One region of the Streptomyces sp. NH27 genome, then DNA from elsewhere that is predicted to be linked to it. Evidence: riboswitches for the same ligand, from Rfam matches in the RefSeq annotation. Region 1 holds a riboswitch; the other holds the start of a gene.
The links. A riboswitch is a leader RNA that binds a small molecule or an ion and turns the genes downstream of it on or off. The one in region 1 is predicted to bind S-adenosylmethionine.

Region 1 (4,538 bases):
GTGGCCGGACGTCCTCGGTGCCCTTATCCGCCGTGACGACCTCAGCTCTGCGGAGACCGCGTGGGCGATGAACTCGATCATGAGCGGCGAAGCCACCGACGCACAGATCGCCGGCTTCGCGGTGGCGCTGCGCAGCAAGGGCGAGACGGTCGCGGAGATCGCCGGACTGGTCGAGGCGATGTACGCGCACGCGACGACGATCGAGGTGCCGGGCCCGACCGTGGACGTGGTCGGCACCGGCGGCGACCGGTCGAACTCCGTGAACATCTCCACGATGTCGGCGATCGTGGTGGCCGGCACCGGCGCGCGGGTGGTGAAGCACGGCAGCAGATCGGCGTCGTCGAAGAGCGGCGCGTCCGACGTGCTGGCGGCGCTCGGCGTCAACCTCGACCTCGCGCCGCAGCGGGTCGCCGAGGTGGCGCAGGAAGTGGGCATCACCTTCTGCTTCGCCGTCAGGTTCCACCCGGCGTTGCGTCATGTGGCCACCGCCCGGAGCGAGTTGGGGGTGGCGACGCCGTTCAACTTCCTCGGCCCGCTGACCAACCCGGCCCGGGTGAAGGCGCAGGCGACCGGTGTCGCGGATCTGCGGATGGCGCCGATCCTCGCCGGGGTGCTCGCCGAACGCGGCTCGTCCGCGCTGGTGTTCCGCGGTGACGACGGCCTGGACGAGCTGACCACCACCGCGACCTCGCAGGTGTGGGTGGTCGGGGACGGCAAGGTCGAGCACACCGGCTTCGACCCGCGGGACGTCGGCCTGGAGTTGGTGCGGGTGGAGGCGCTGCGTGGCGGCGAGGCCACGTACAACGCGGACGTGGCCCGGCGGCTGCTCGCCGGTGAGCGCGGGCCGGTGCGGGACGCGGTGCTGCTCAACTCCGCCGCCGCGCTGACCGCGTTGACGCCCGCGGACGGCGGCACGCTGGAGGAGCGCATCTCCAGGGGCCTGGCGCGGGCCGCGGAGTCGATCGACTCGGGCGCGGCCGAGGCCGTGCTGGAGCGGTGGGTGGCGGCCACCCGGGCGTGAGACGCGGCACGGGCCCGAACGCCGGAACGTACGCGGACGCGTACAGCCGGTGGGCGTATATCCGGGCATATCGGTGCGAAGTATGAAGGCGCGGGTGTGAGGTGCCGTCCACTTCCCGGACGGCACCTTGCGCCCGCGTCGCCGTATGGCAGAATCCTGTTCCAGGTCACGAGTGACAGCGCAAAGGCCCCGGCTCGCTGTCCGGCAACCCTCCGTCCGAGGCGGGGTGCCCCGGGTGATGACCAGGCTGTGATGCAGCGAGGCTCACAGCAAGCCGGACTTGGGAGTTCTTTCATGAGCAAGCGAATGCGTTAGGGCCAGTCGGCCCCGGTTCTGCAACCAGCAATTCCGCCCGATCACCATGCTCCGCGCCGCCCGCGCAGCCGCTTTCGGCTGCCGCTTCGTGGTGCTTTCGCCTGCCTTCCGCCGGGAGTTCGCCTTGACTGTCACCACCAGCACCACTGGTACCACCGCCGACGCCGCCCGCAGCGCCATCGGCACCGCCGCCACCGACTGCCCGACCTGTACGCCCGCTCCGCTGCCCGTGCTCGGCCGGGATGTGCGGGTGCCGCTCGTCACCGGTGGGGAAGTGGGGTACGCCGCGCTCGACTACGCCGCCAGCGCCCCCGCCCTGCAGCGGGTGTGGGACGACGTCGCCGCCTACGCGCCCTACTACGGCAGCGTGCACCGCGGCGCCGGCTACCTGTCGCAGCTGTCCACCGACCTGTTCGAGCAGAGCCGCGAGACCGTCGCGGAGTTCCTCGGCTGCCGGCCGGACGACGAGCTGATCTTCACCCGCTCCACCACCGACTCGCTCAACCTGCTGGCCGCCGCCCTCCCGGCCGGCACCCGCGTCTTCGTCTTCGACACCGAGCACCACGCCGCCCTGCTGCCCTGGCAGCGTGCCGACGGCGCGCAGGTCGAGTACCTGCCCGCCCCGCGCACCCCGGAGCAGGCCGTCGCCTCCCTCGACGTGGCGCTGCACGGCGCCCCGAAGGGCCCGAAGCTGGTCTGCGTGACCGGCGCGTCCAACGTCACGGGCGAGATCTGGCCGGTACGGGAACTGGCCGCCGCCGCACACCGGCACGGCGCGCGGATCGTGCTCGACGCCGCCCAACTCGCCCCGCACCACCCGGTGGACATCACCGCGCTCGACGTCGACTGGGTCGCCTTCTCCGGGCACAAGCTCTACGCGCCCTTCGGCGCCGGGGTGCTGGCCGGCCGGGCCGACTGGCTGCAAGACGCGCGGCCGTACCTCGCGGGCGGCGGGGCCACCCGCAAGGTCGCGCGCTCCGGCGACGGGCTGTCCGTCGAGTGGAACTCCGGCACTGCCCGGCACGAGGCAGGTTCGCCCAACGTGATCGGCGCGTACGCCATCGCGTCCGCGTGCAAGGCGCTCACCGAGGCCGGCTTCGACTCCCTTGTCACCCGTGAGCGTGAACTGCTCGCCCGGCTGCGGGACGGGCTCGCCGAGCTCCCCGAGGTCCGCGTGCTCTCCCTCTTCGGGTCCGGCTCCGCCCGGGTCGGCGTGCTCTCCTTCGTCGTCCGCGGCTGGAACTCCTCGCACTTCGCGGCCGCGCTCTCGGCGGAGTACGGGATCGGGGTGCGGGACGGGCTGTTCTGCGCGCACCCGCTGGTGCGGACCCTGCTCGACACGGAGCCGGACGAGCCGGGGGAGTGCGGGGCGCCCGACGCCGCGCCCGGCGAGCGCTCACTCAACGCCGTGCGGGTCAGCTTCGGGGCGGGCACGCCCGAGGAACACATCGATCGGTTCCTCGGTGCCGTGCGGACCCTCGTCCGCGACGGCGCCGCGTGGCGCTACCGCACGGAAGCCGGGCGGTGCGTGCCCGTACGGTGACGGGACCGCTCGGGTTGCCCGGTCCCGTGAGTTCCCGGACCTCGCGGTGGCACTGCGTGCGGGCTGCTACGAGTCGAGCCCGATGGAGAACGCGGCCTCCAGGTCGTGCTGGGAGTACGTGCGGAACGCGACGTGCGTGTCGGTCACTTCCACCCCCGGGATCTTGGAGATCTGCCCGGGGATGATGTCCGCGAGATCGTCATGGCGGGCGACCCGGACCAGCGCGACGAGGTCGTACGTCCCGGTGACCGAATACACCTCGCTGACGTGATCCAGCGAAGCGATCGACTCGGCGATCTCGGGGATCTGGTCCACTGAGGTCTTGATGAGCACGATCGCGGTGATCACGGCTGGACGTCTCCTTGGGTGGGTCCGATGACGACGCTCACCTTACGCCGTGGCCGGTAGCAGGCCCATGCGCACAGGAACCCGAGGGCGAAGCCGACCACGTGGGCGAGGTAGGCGACGCCGGGGCCGCCCTGCGCGGTCTGGGCGGCGAGCCACTGGAGGACGAACCAGAAGCCGAGCACGACCCAGGCGGGGAACCGTAGCGGTACGAAGAAGAGGAAGGGGAAGAGGCTGGTGACGCGGGCCTTGGGATAGAGGTAGAGGTAGGCGCCGAGGGCACCGGAGATCGCCCCGGAGGCGCCGACCAGGCTCTGCGTGTCGTTGGTGTTGGCGAAGGCGAAGCCGTACGTGGCGAGGTAGCCGGCCGCGAGGTAGAAGAGGGCGAAGCGGACCCGGCCCATGCGGTTCTCGACGTTGTCGCCGAAGACGTAGAGGAAGAGCATGTTGCCGATCAGGTGCAGCCAGCCGCCGTGCACGAACATTGAGGTGAGCACGGACAGGAACGGCACCTTGGTGAACGCGCCCGGGGTGTGGCAGCCGGTCGGCAGGTCGAGCTGGTCGACCGGGATCCGGCCGTGGAACAGCTCGCTGGGGATGACGCCCCAGCGGTCGAAGTACACCGCCTGCGCGCACTGGAGCGCGTGCCCGCTGCCGTAGAGCCGGACGAAGCCGGAGAGCGGGCTGAGGAGGAACACCGCGGTGCAGATGCCGATGAGCGTGTAGGTCACGACCGGCGGGCGGCGGACCGGGTTCTTGTCGTACACCGGGATGACCATGCACTGATCATGACGGAACGGGACCAACCGGCAAGGACCGCCTCGCCGCAGCGCGCCGGACCTCCGAGGCCGTAGGGTGACCGGGGCACACACGCCCTTCGCGATGGGTATGGGTGAGCCATAGTCCGCCCAGTAGACGCACCGAGACGAGAAGAGGTGCGGAGCCGATGACGGTTCCCCTGCCGACCGCGACCACCCGGTGGCGCTGCACGCTGTGCGGCAACCTGACCAGGTTCGATGTCACCCGGTCGACCCGCGTTGTCGAGTACATCCACCTCGACCTGGGCGGTGAGCCGCGTACCGAGGAGACCGAGGTGCTCGGCGAGACCGTGGAGTCCGTGCGCTGCCGCTGGTGCAACGCGGTGGACCAGGTCGAACTGGTGGACCGCCCCGGCAAGGACGTGACGGACGGTTCCGTACCGGGTTGAGCTCTGTTACGGGGACAATGGAAGTAGCAGGCGGCGGCCGGAGGGATCGAAGGGGGCCGGGAGGGCGCCGAGGAACCCGACAGGAGTGACTGGTGGATGGTAACGGC
Region 2 (5,235 bases), on a different contig from region 1:
CCCGGGTCAGACCTCACCCGCCCGTTGACCCCTTACCACCAACAGGTGGGGGCCCTGGGGGGCGTGCGCCGGAACGCGTCGACCGCGGCTGAATGTATCTGCACGGATGCCGTCTGCAACAGGTCAATCGGACGAGAATTCTGGGCGCGACCCATCGGAAATAACCCGAGAAAAAACGATAAGCCAGGGCAACCCGGGCCGGACATAAAGGGCGAAGCGGAGAATTCGCTCATGAATTTGGCGATAAATCACCGCAGCCGGCTCGGTCAGGTGTCCGCGCTACGAGATTGCCCCCGGCAACTGTACAACTCTTCAACTACCGCCCCGTGACACGGATGCCCCGTCCACCCGAAGGGGTGAACGGGGCGCAAACCGCCAGAACCCGCACCAGCCGGCTCAACTCCCGCCGGACGGCGGCCGGTTCAGCCGCCGAGACGAAGTTCGTCCGCGAGGTTCAGCCGCCGGCGACCGCGGGAATGATCGAGACACTCGCGCCATCCGGCACGGCCGTCTCGAGCCCTTGGGAAAACCGCACGTCGTCGTCGTTGACATACACGTTCACAAAGCGCCGCAGCTTTCCGGCGTCATCGAGCACGCGCGCCGAAATGCCCTTGTGGTCGCGCTCGAGCGAGTCGATCACCTCGGCGAGGGTCGAACCCTCGGCGGGCACCTCGGCCTGGCCGCCGGTGTAGGTGCGGAGAATGGTGGGGATACGTACGGAAGCACTCATGCGAGGCCAGCCTCTCGGAATGCGGCAAGGGTCGGGCGGATGGTCGCGGTCGGTCCGGTGGTCGGCGCCACCGCGTCCAGGGTCTTCAGTCCGTCGCCGGTGTTGAGCACGACGGTCTCGGCGGCCGGGTCCAGTTGCCCGGACTCGATCAGCTTCTTCAGCACGCCGACGGTCACACCGCCCGCGGTCTCCGCGAAGATGCCCTCGGTCCGCGCGAGCAGCTTGATCGCGTCCACGATCTGCTCGTCGTTCACGTCCTCCACGGCCCCACCGGTGCGCCGGGCGATGTCCAGGACGTACGGGCCGTCCGCCGGGTTGCCGATCGCCAGCGACTTCGCGATGGTGTCCGGCTTCACCGGCCGTACGACGTCGTGCCCGGCCTTGAAGGCCGCCGCCACCGGGGAGCACCCCTCGGCCTGGGCACCGTAGATCTTGTAGGGCTTGTCCTCGACCAGGCCGAGCGCGATCAGCTCCTTGAGGCCCTTGTCGATCTTGGTGAGCTGGGAGCCGGACGCGATCGGGATGACCAGGTTGTCCGGCAGCCGCCAGCCGAGTTGCTCGGCGATCTCGTAGGCGAGCGTCTTGGAGCCCTCGCCGTAGTACGGCCGCAGGTTGACGTTGACGAAGCCCCAGCCCTCGCCGATCGGGTCGCCGATCAGCTCGGAGCAGAAGCGGTTCACGTCGTCGTACGAGCCCTCGATGCCGACCAGTTGGCCACCGTAGACCGCGGCCATCACGACCTTGCCGGCCTCCAGGTCGTGCGGGATGAACACGCAGGAGCGGAAGCCCGCCCGGGCGGCTGCGGCGCCGACCGCGCCGGCCAGGTTGCCGGTGGAGGAGCAGGAGAGCGTGGTGAGCCCGAAGGTGCGGGCGGCCTCCAGCGCGATCGCGACCACCCGGTCCTTGAAGGAGTGGGTGGGGTTGCCGGAGTCGTCCTTGACGTACAGGCCGCCGGTGACGCCCAGTTCGCGGGCGAGGTTGTCGGCCTTGACGAGCTTGGTCCAGCCGGGGTTGAGGTTGGGCTTGGTGGCGACGTCGGCGGGCACCGGCAGCAGCGGGGCGTAGCGCCAGATGTTCGTCGGCCCGGCCTCGATCCGCGCGCGCAGCGCCTCGGGGTCGCCGGTCGGCAGGTCGTAGGCGACTTCGAGCGGCCCGAAACACTCCAGGCAGGCGAAGACCGGGCTCAGCGGGTAGCGGGTGCCGCACTCCCGGCAGGACAGCGCCGCGGCCGGTCCGAACGGTGCGGGTGCTCCGGCGTCCTGGGCACCCTGGGTGCCGGGGGTGGAGTCGGTGGTACTTGCGACGGTTTGCGCAGCCATGACAGGCGAGGCCCTTTCTCCTCATCTTCCTCGCACGCGGGCGCGTCACGAGACGGAATTGGCACCTTCCCCACCGTGCTTGACCTCGCGGTCGGCGGGAGGGTTGCCGGGGCTTCTACGGGCCGTTCCCTCTGCCCCTCTGGATGAGCGGTATGGCGACCGGGCCGGTGCGGACCGCACCCGTCGCGTTTGTCCCGCGTCCTGCCCCCGGCATGCGGTGGCGTCACGCGTTGTTCAAGACTGTAACCGACACGGGTGGCGGTTGAGATAGTCGTCCGCACCGCGAGATGGATCACATGCCGGGCATCGGGCCGGCGCGAGGGAGAGGACTCACGTGCTCGACGAGGTGGAGCACTGGCTGCACAGCCGGTCGTGGTCGGCCGCCGACCGGCCGCTTGACCTGCTGCTCGCCGCCAAGCGCGCGGCCGGCGCCCAGGGCACGATCAGCGTGGTGCTGCCGGCACTGGACGAGGAGGCGACCGTCGGCGCCATCGTGGCCGCGATCCGCCGGGACCTGATGTCCGCAGCGGTGCCGCTGGTGGACGAGGTGGTCGTCGTCGACTCCGGCTCCACCGACCGTACGGCCGAGGTCGCCGCCCGGGCCGGCGCCCGCGTGGTCGCCCGGGACCTGATCCTGCCGCGGCTGCCCCCCGTGCCCGGCAAGGGCGAGGTGCTGTGGCGGTCGCTCCTGGTGACCAGCGGCGAGATCGTCTGCTTCGTCGACGCGGACCTGCGCGAGTTCGACACCCGCTTCGTCTCCGGGATCGTCGGGCCGCTGCTCACCGAACCCACCGTGCAGCTGGTCAAGGCGATGTACGACCGCCCGCTGGAGACCGACGGCGCCGTGCTGCCCGCGGGCGGCGGCCGCGTCACCGAACTCGTCGCCCGCCCCCTGCTCAACCTGCACTGGCCGCAGCTGGCCGGCTTCGTCCAGCCGCTCGGTGGAGAGTACGCGGCCCGCCGCTCGCTGCTCGAACGGCTCCCCTTCCCGGTCGGCTACGGCGTCGAACTCGGCATGCTCATAGACGCGTTGGGCCTGGTCGGCCTGGATGCTCTCGGGCAGGTCGATGTCGGGGTGCGGCACCACCGGCACCAGGACGGCCAGGCACTCGGGCGCATGGCCGCGGCGATCTACCGGACCGCGCAGGTCCGGCTCGCCCGGGGACACCTCGTACGGCCCCGACTCACGCAGTTCGGCCGCACCGGCACCTCCTTCGTGCCCAGCACCCACCCGGTCGACACGGAGGAACGGCCCCCCATGGGCGCCGTCCCGGAATACCTCGCCCGCTACGCGGCGTAACAGGGCGTTACGGAAGAGGGTGCCCCGAAGGGGCGCGGGGAACTGCGCGAGCAACCAGAGCGGTGGCGCGCCGGGCCCGCAGGCCCAGCCCCCCGCGGCGAGTATCCGGACCACCGGCCAGTACTGGGCGGACGGGGGCACCTGCCAGGCGCCCTGGTGGGCGCCGCTGCCCGGAGGGCACCCTCCCCGGGGGAAGCCGTGGGGCATCGCAACGGGCGAAGGGCGCCGAATACACGTTTGAGCTGCGCAGCAAATGGCTAGGCTCGCGGCATGGAGGGATCTTCGCAGGGTGCCCGGATTCTGGTCGCGTCGAATCGCGGCCCTGTGTCGTACACCGTGGAACCCGACGGCGCCCTGGGGAGCCGTCGAGGTGGTGGCGGCGTCGTCTCGGGGCTGAGCGCGATCGGCCCGGACGCGGGCGCGGTATGGGTGTGCGCGGCGCTGTCGGAGGGCGACCGGGAGGCGGTGCGGCGCGGGGTCGCGGAGCCCGGGGTGCGGATGATCGCGGTGCCGCCGGAGGTGTTCCAGGCGGCGTACAACGACATCGCGAACTCGGTGCTGTGGTTCGTGCACCACCTGCTGTACCAGACCCCGTTCGAGCCGGTCTTCGACGAGGAGTTCCGCGGCCAGTGGGCCGCCTACGCGGCGTACAACGAAGCGTTCGCCGACGCGCTCGCCCGGGAGGCCGCCGAGGGCGCCGCCGTCCTCGTGCAGGACTATCACCTCGCGCTGGTGCCCGCGCTGCTCCGCGAGCGCCGCCCCGACCTGCGGATCGGCCACTTCTCGCACACGCCGTGGGCTCCGCCGGACTACTTCCGCCTGCTGCCCGACGACGTGGCCACGCAACTGCTCGAAGGCATCCTCGGCGCCGACCGGGCCGCGTTCCTCACCCGTCGCTGGGCCGCCGCGTTCGCCGCGTGCTGCGCCGACGTGCTCGGCGCCGAGGTGTCCGCCGACGGCGACGCGGTCACGTACCGGGGCCGGACGACCCGGCTGGGCGTGCACGGACTGGGCGCCGACCGGGAGTTCCTGCGCGAGCGGTCGCAGCGGCCCGACGTCGGCGAGCGGATGGCGGCGCTGCGGGCCGAGGCCGGGCCGGGCCGGCGGCTGATCGTCCGGGTGGACCGCACCGAGCTGTCGAAGAACATCGTGCGCGGCCTGCACGCCTACCGGCAACTCCTCACCGAGCACCCCGGTTGGCGCGAGCGCGTGGTGCACGTCGCCTTCGCCTACCCGTCGCGGCAGGACCTGGCGATCTACCGGGAGTACACCGCGGAGGTCTCCCGGGTGGCCACCGCGATCAACGACGAGTTCGGCACCGCCAGTTGGACGCCGGTCATCCTCAAGGTCGACGACGACTTCGCCCGCTCGCTCGCGGCCTACCGCCTCGCCGACGTGGCCCTCGTCAACCCGATCCGCGACGGTATGAACCTCGTCGCCAAGGAGGTCCCGGTCGTCTCCGACCAGGGGGTCGCGCTGGTGCTGTCCCGCGAGGCGGGCGCCTTCGAGGAGTTGGGCGACGACGCGTTCACCGTCAACCCCTACGACATCCGCGCGACCGCGGTCGCCCTCAACCTCGCCCTCACCCTCCCCGAGGCCGACCGCGCCGACCGCACCAAGCGCCTGGCCGCGGCGGCCACCGCGCTCCCGCCGCGCCAGTGGTTCCTCGACCAACTCCACGCGCTCGGCGGGTAGTCGGGCACCCATCGGGTAGTCGGGCGGCCACGACCACGCGATCCCCACCCAGGGCGCTCTCTCCCTCGCGGGTCCGCTCCCCGGGCGCGGGTTCGTAGCCCACGCCCGGGACGTCCGGACGTCCGGACGGCAGGGCGTCAGAACGGCGGGACGGACCGGGCGTCAGGGCTTCGGGGCCAGGCCGTCGAGGA

Region 2: another riboswitch for S-adenosylmethionine. It lies ahead of thrC (threonine synthase); the one in region 1 lies ahead of AC13HU_RS32175 (aminotransferase class V-fold PLP-dependent enzyme).

The regions. Positions count from the first base shown of each region.
Region 1 covers NZ_JACEGK010000573.1:162-4,699, reverse strand. The annotation lists gene trpD (anthranilate phosphoribosyltransferase) at 1-1,021, shown strand, start outside; SAM riboswitch class IV at 1,186-1,303, shown strand; gene AC13HU_RS32175 (aminotransferase class V-fold PLP-dependent enzyme) at 1,515-2,879, shown strand; gene AC13HU_RS32170 (Lrp/AsnC family transcriptional regulator) at 2,946-3,227, opposite strand; gene AC13HU_RS32165 (rhomboid family intramembrane serine protease) at 3,224-4,003, opposite strand; gene AC13HU_RS32160 (hypothetical protein) at 4,171-4,431, shown strand.
Region 2 covers NZ_JACEGK010000033.1:13,396-18,630, reverse strand. The annotation lists gene AC13HU_RS05175 (ubiquitin-like small modifier protein 1) at 455-730, opposite strand; gene thrC (threonine synthase) at 727-2,049, opposite strand; SAM riboswitch class I at 2,068-2,199, opposite strand; gene AC13HU_RS05165 (glucosyl-3-phosphoglycerate synthase) at 2,384-3,349, shown strand; gene AC13HU_RS05160 (alpha,alpha-trehalose-phosphate synthase (UDP-forming)) at 3,620-5,044, shown strand; gene AC13HU_RS05155 (TetR/AcrR family transcriptional regulator) at 5,207-5,235, opposite strand, start outside.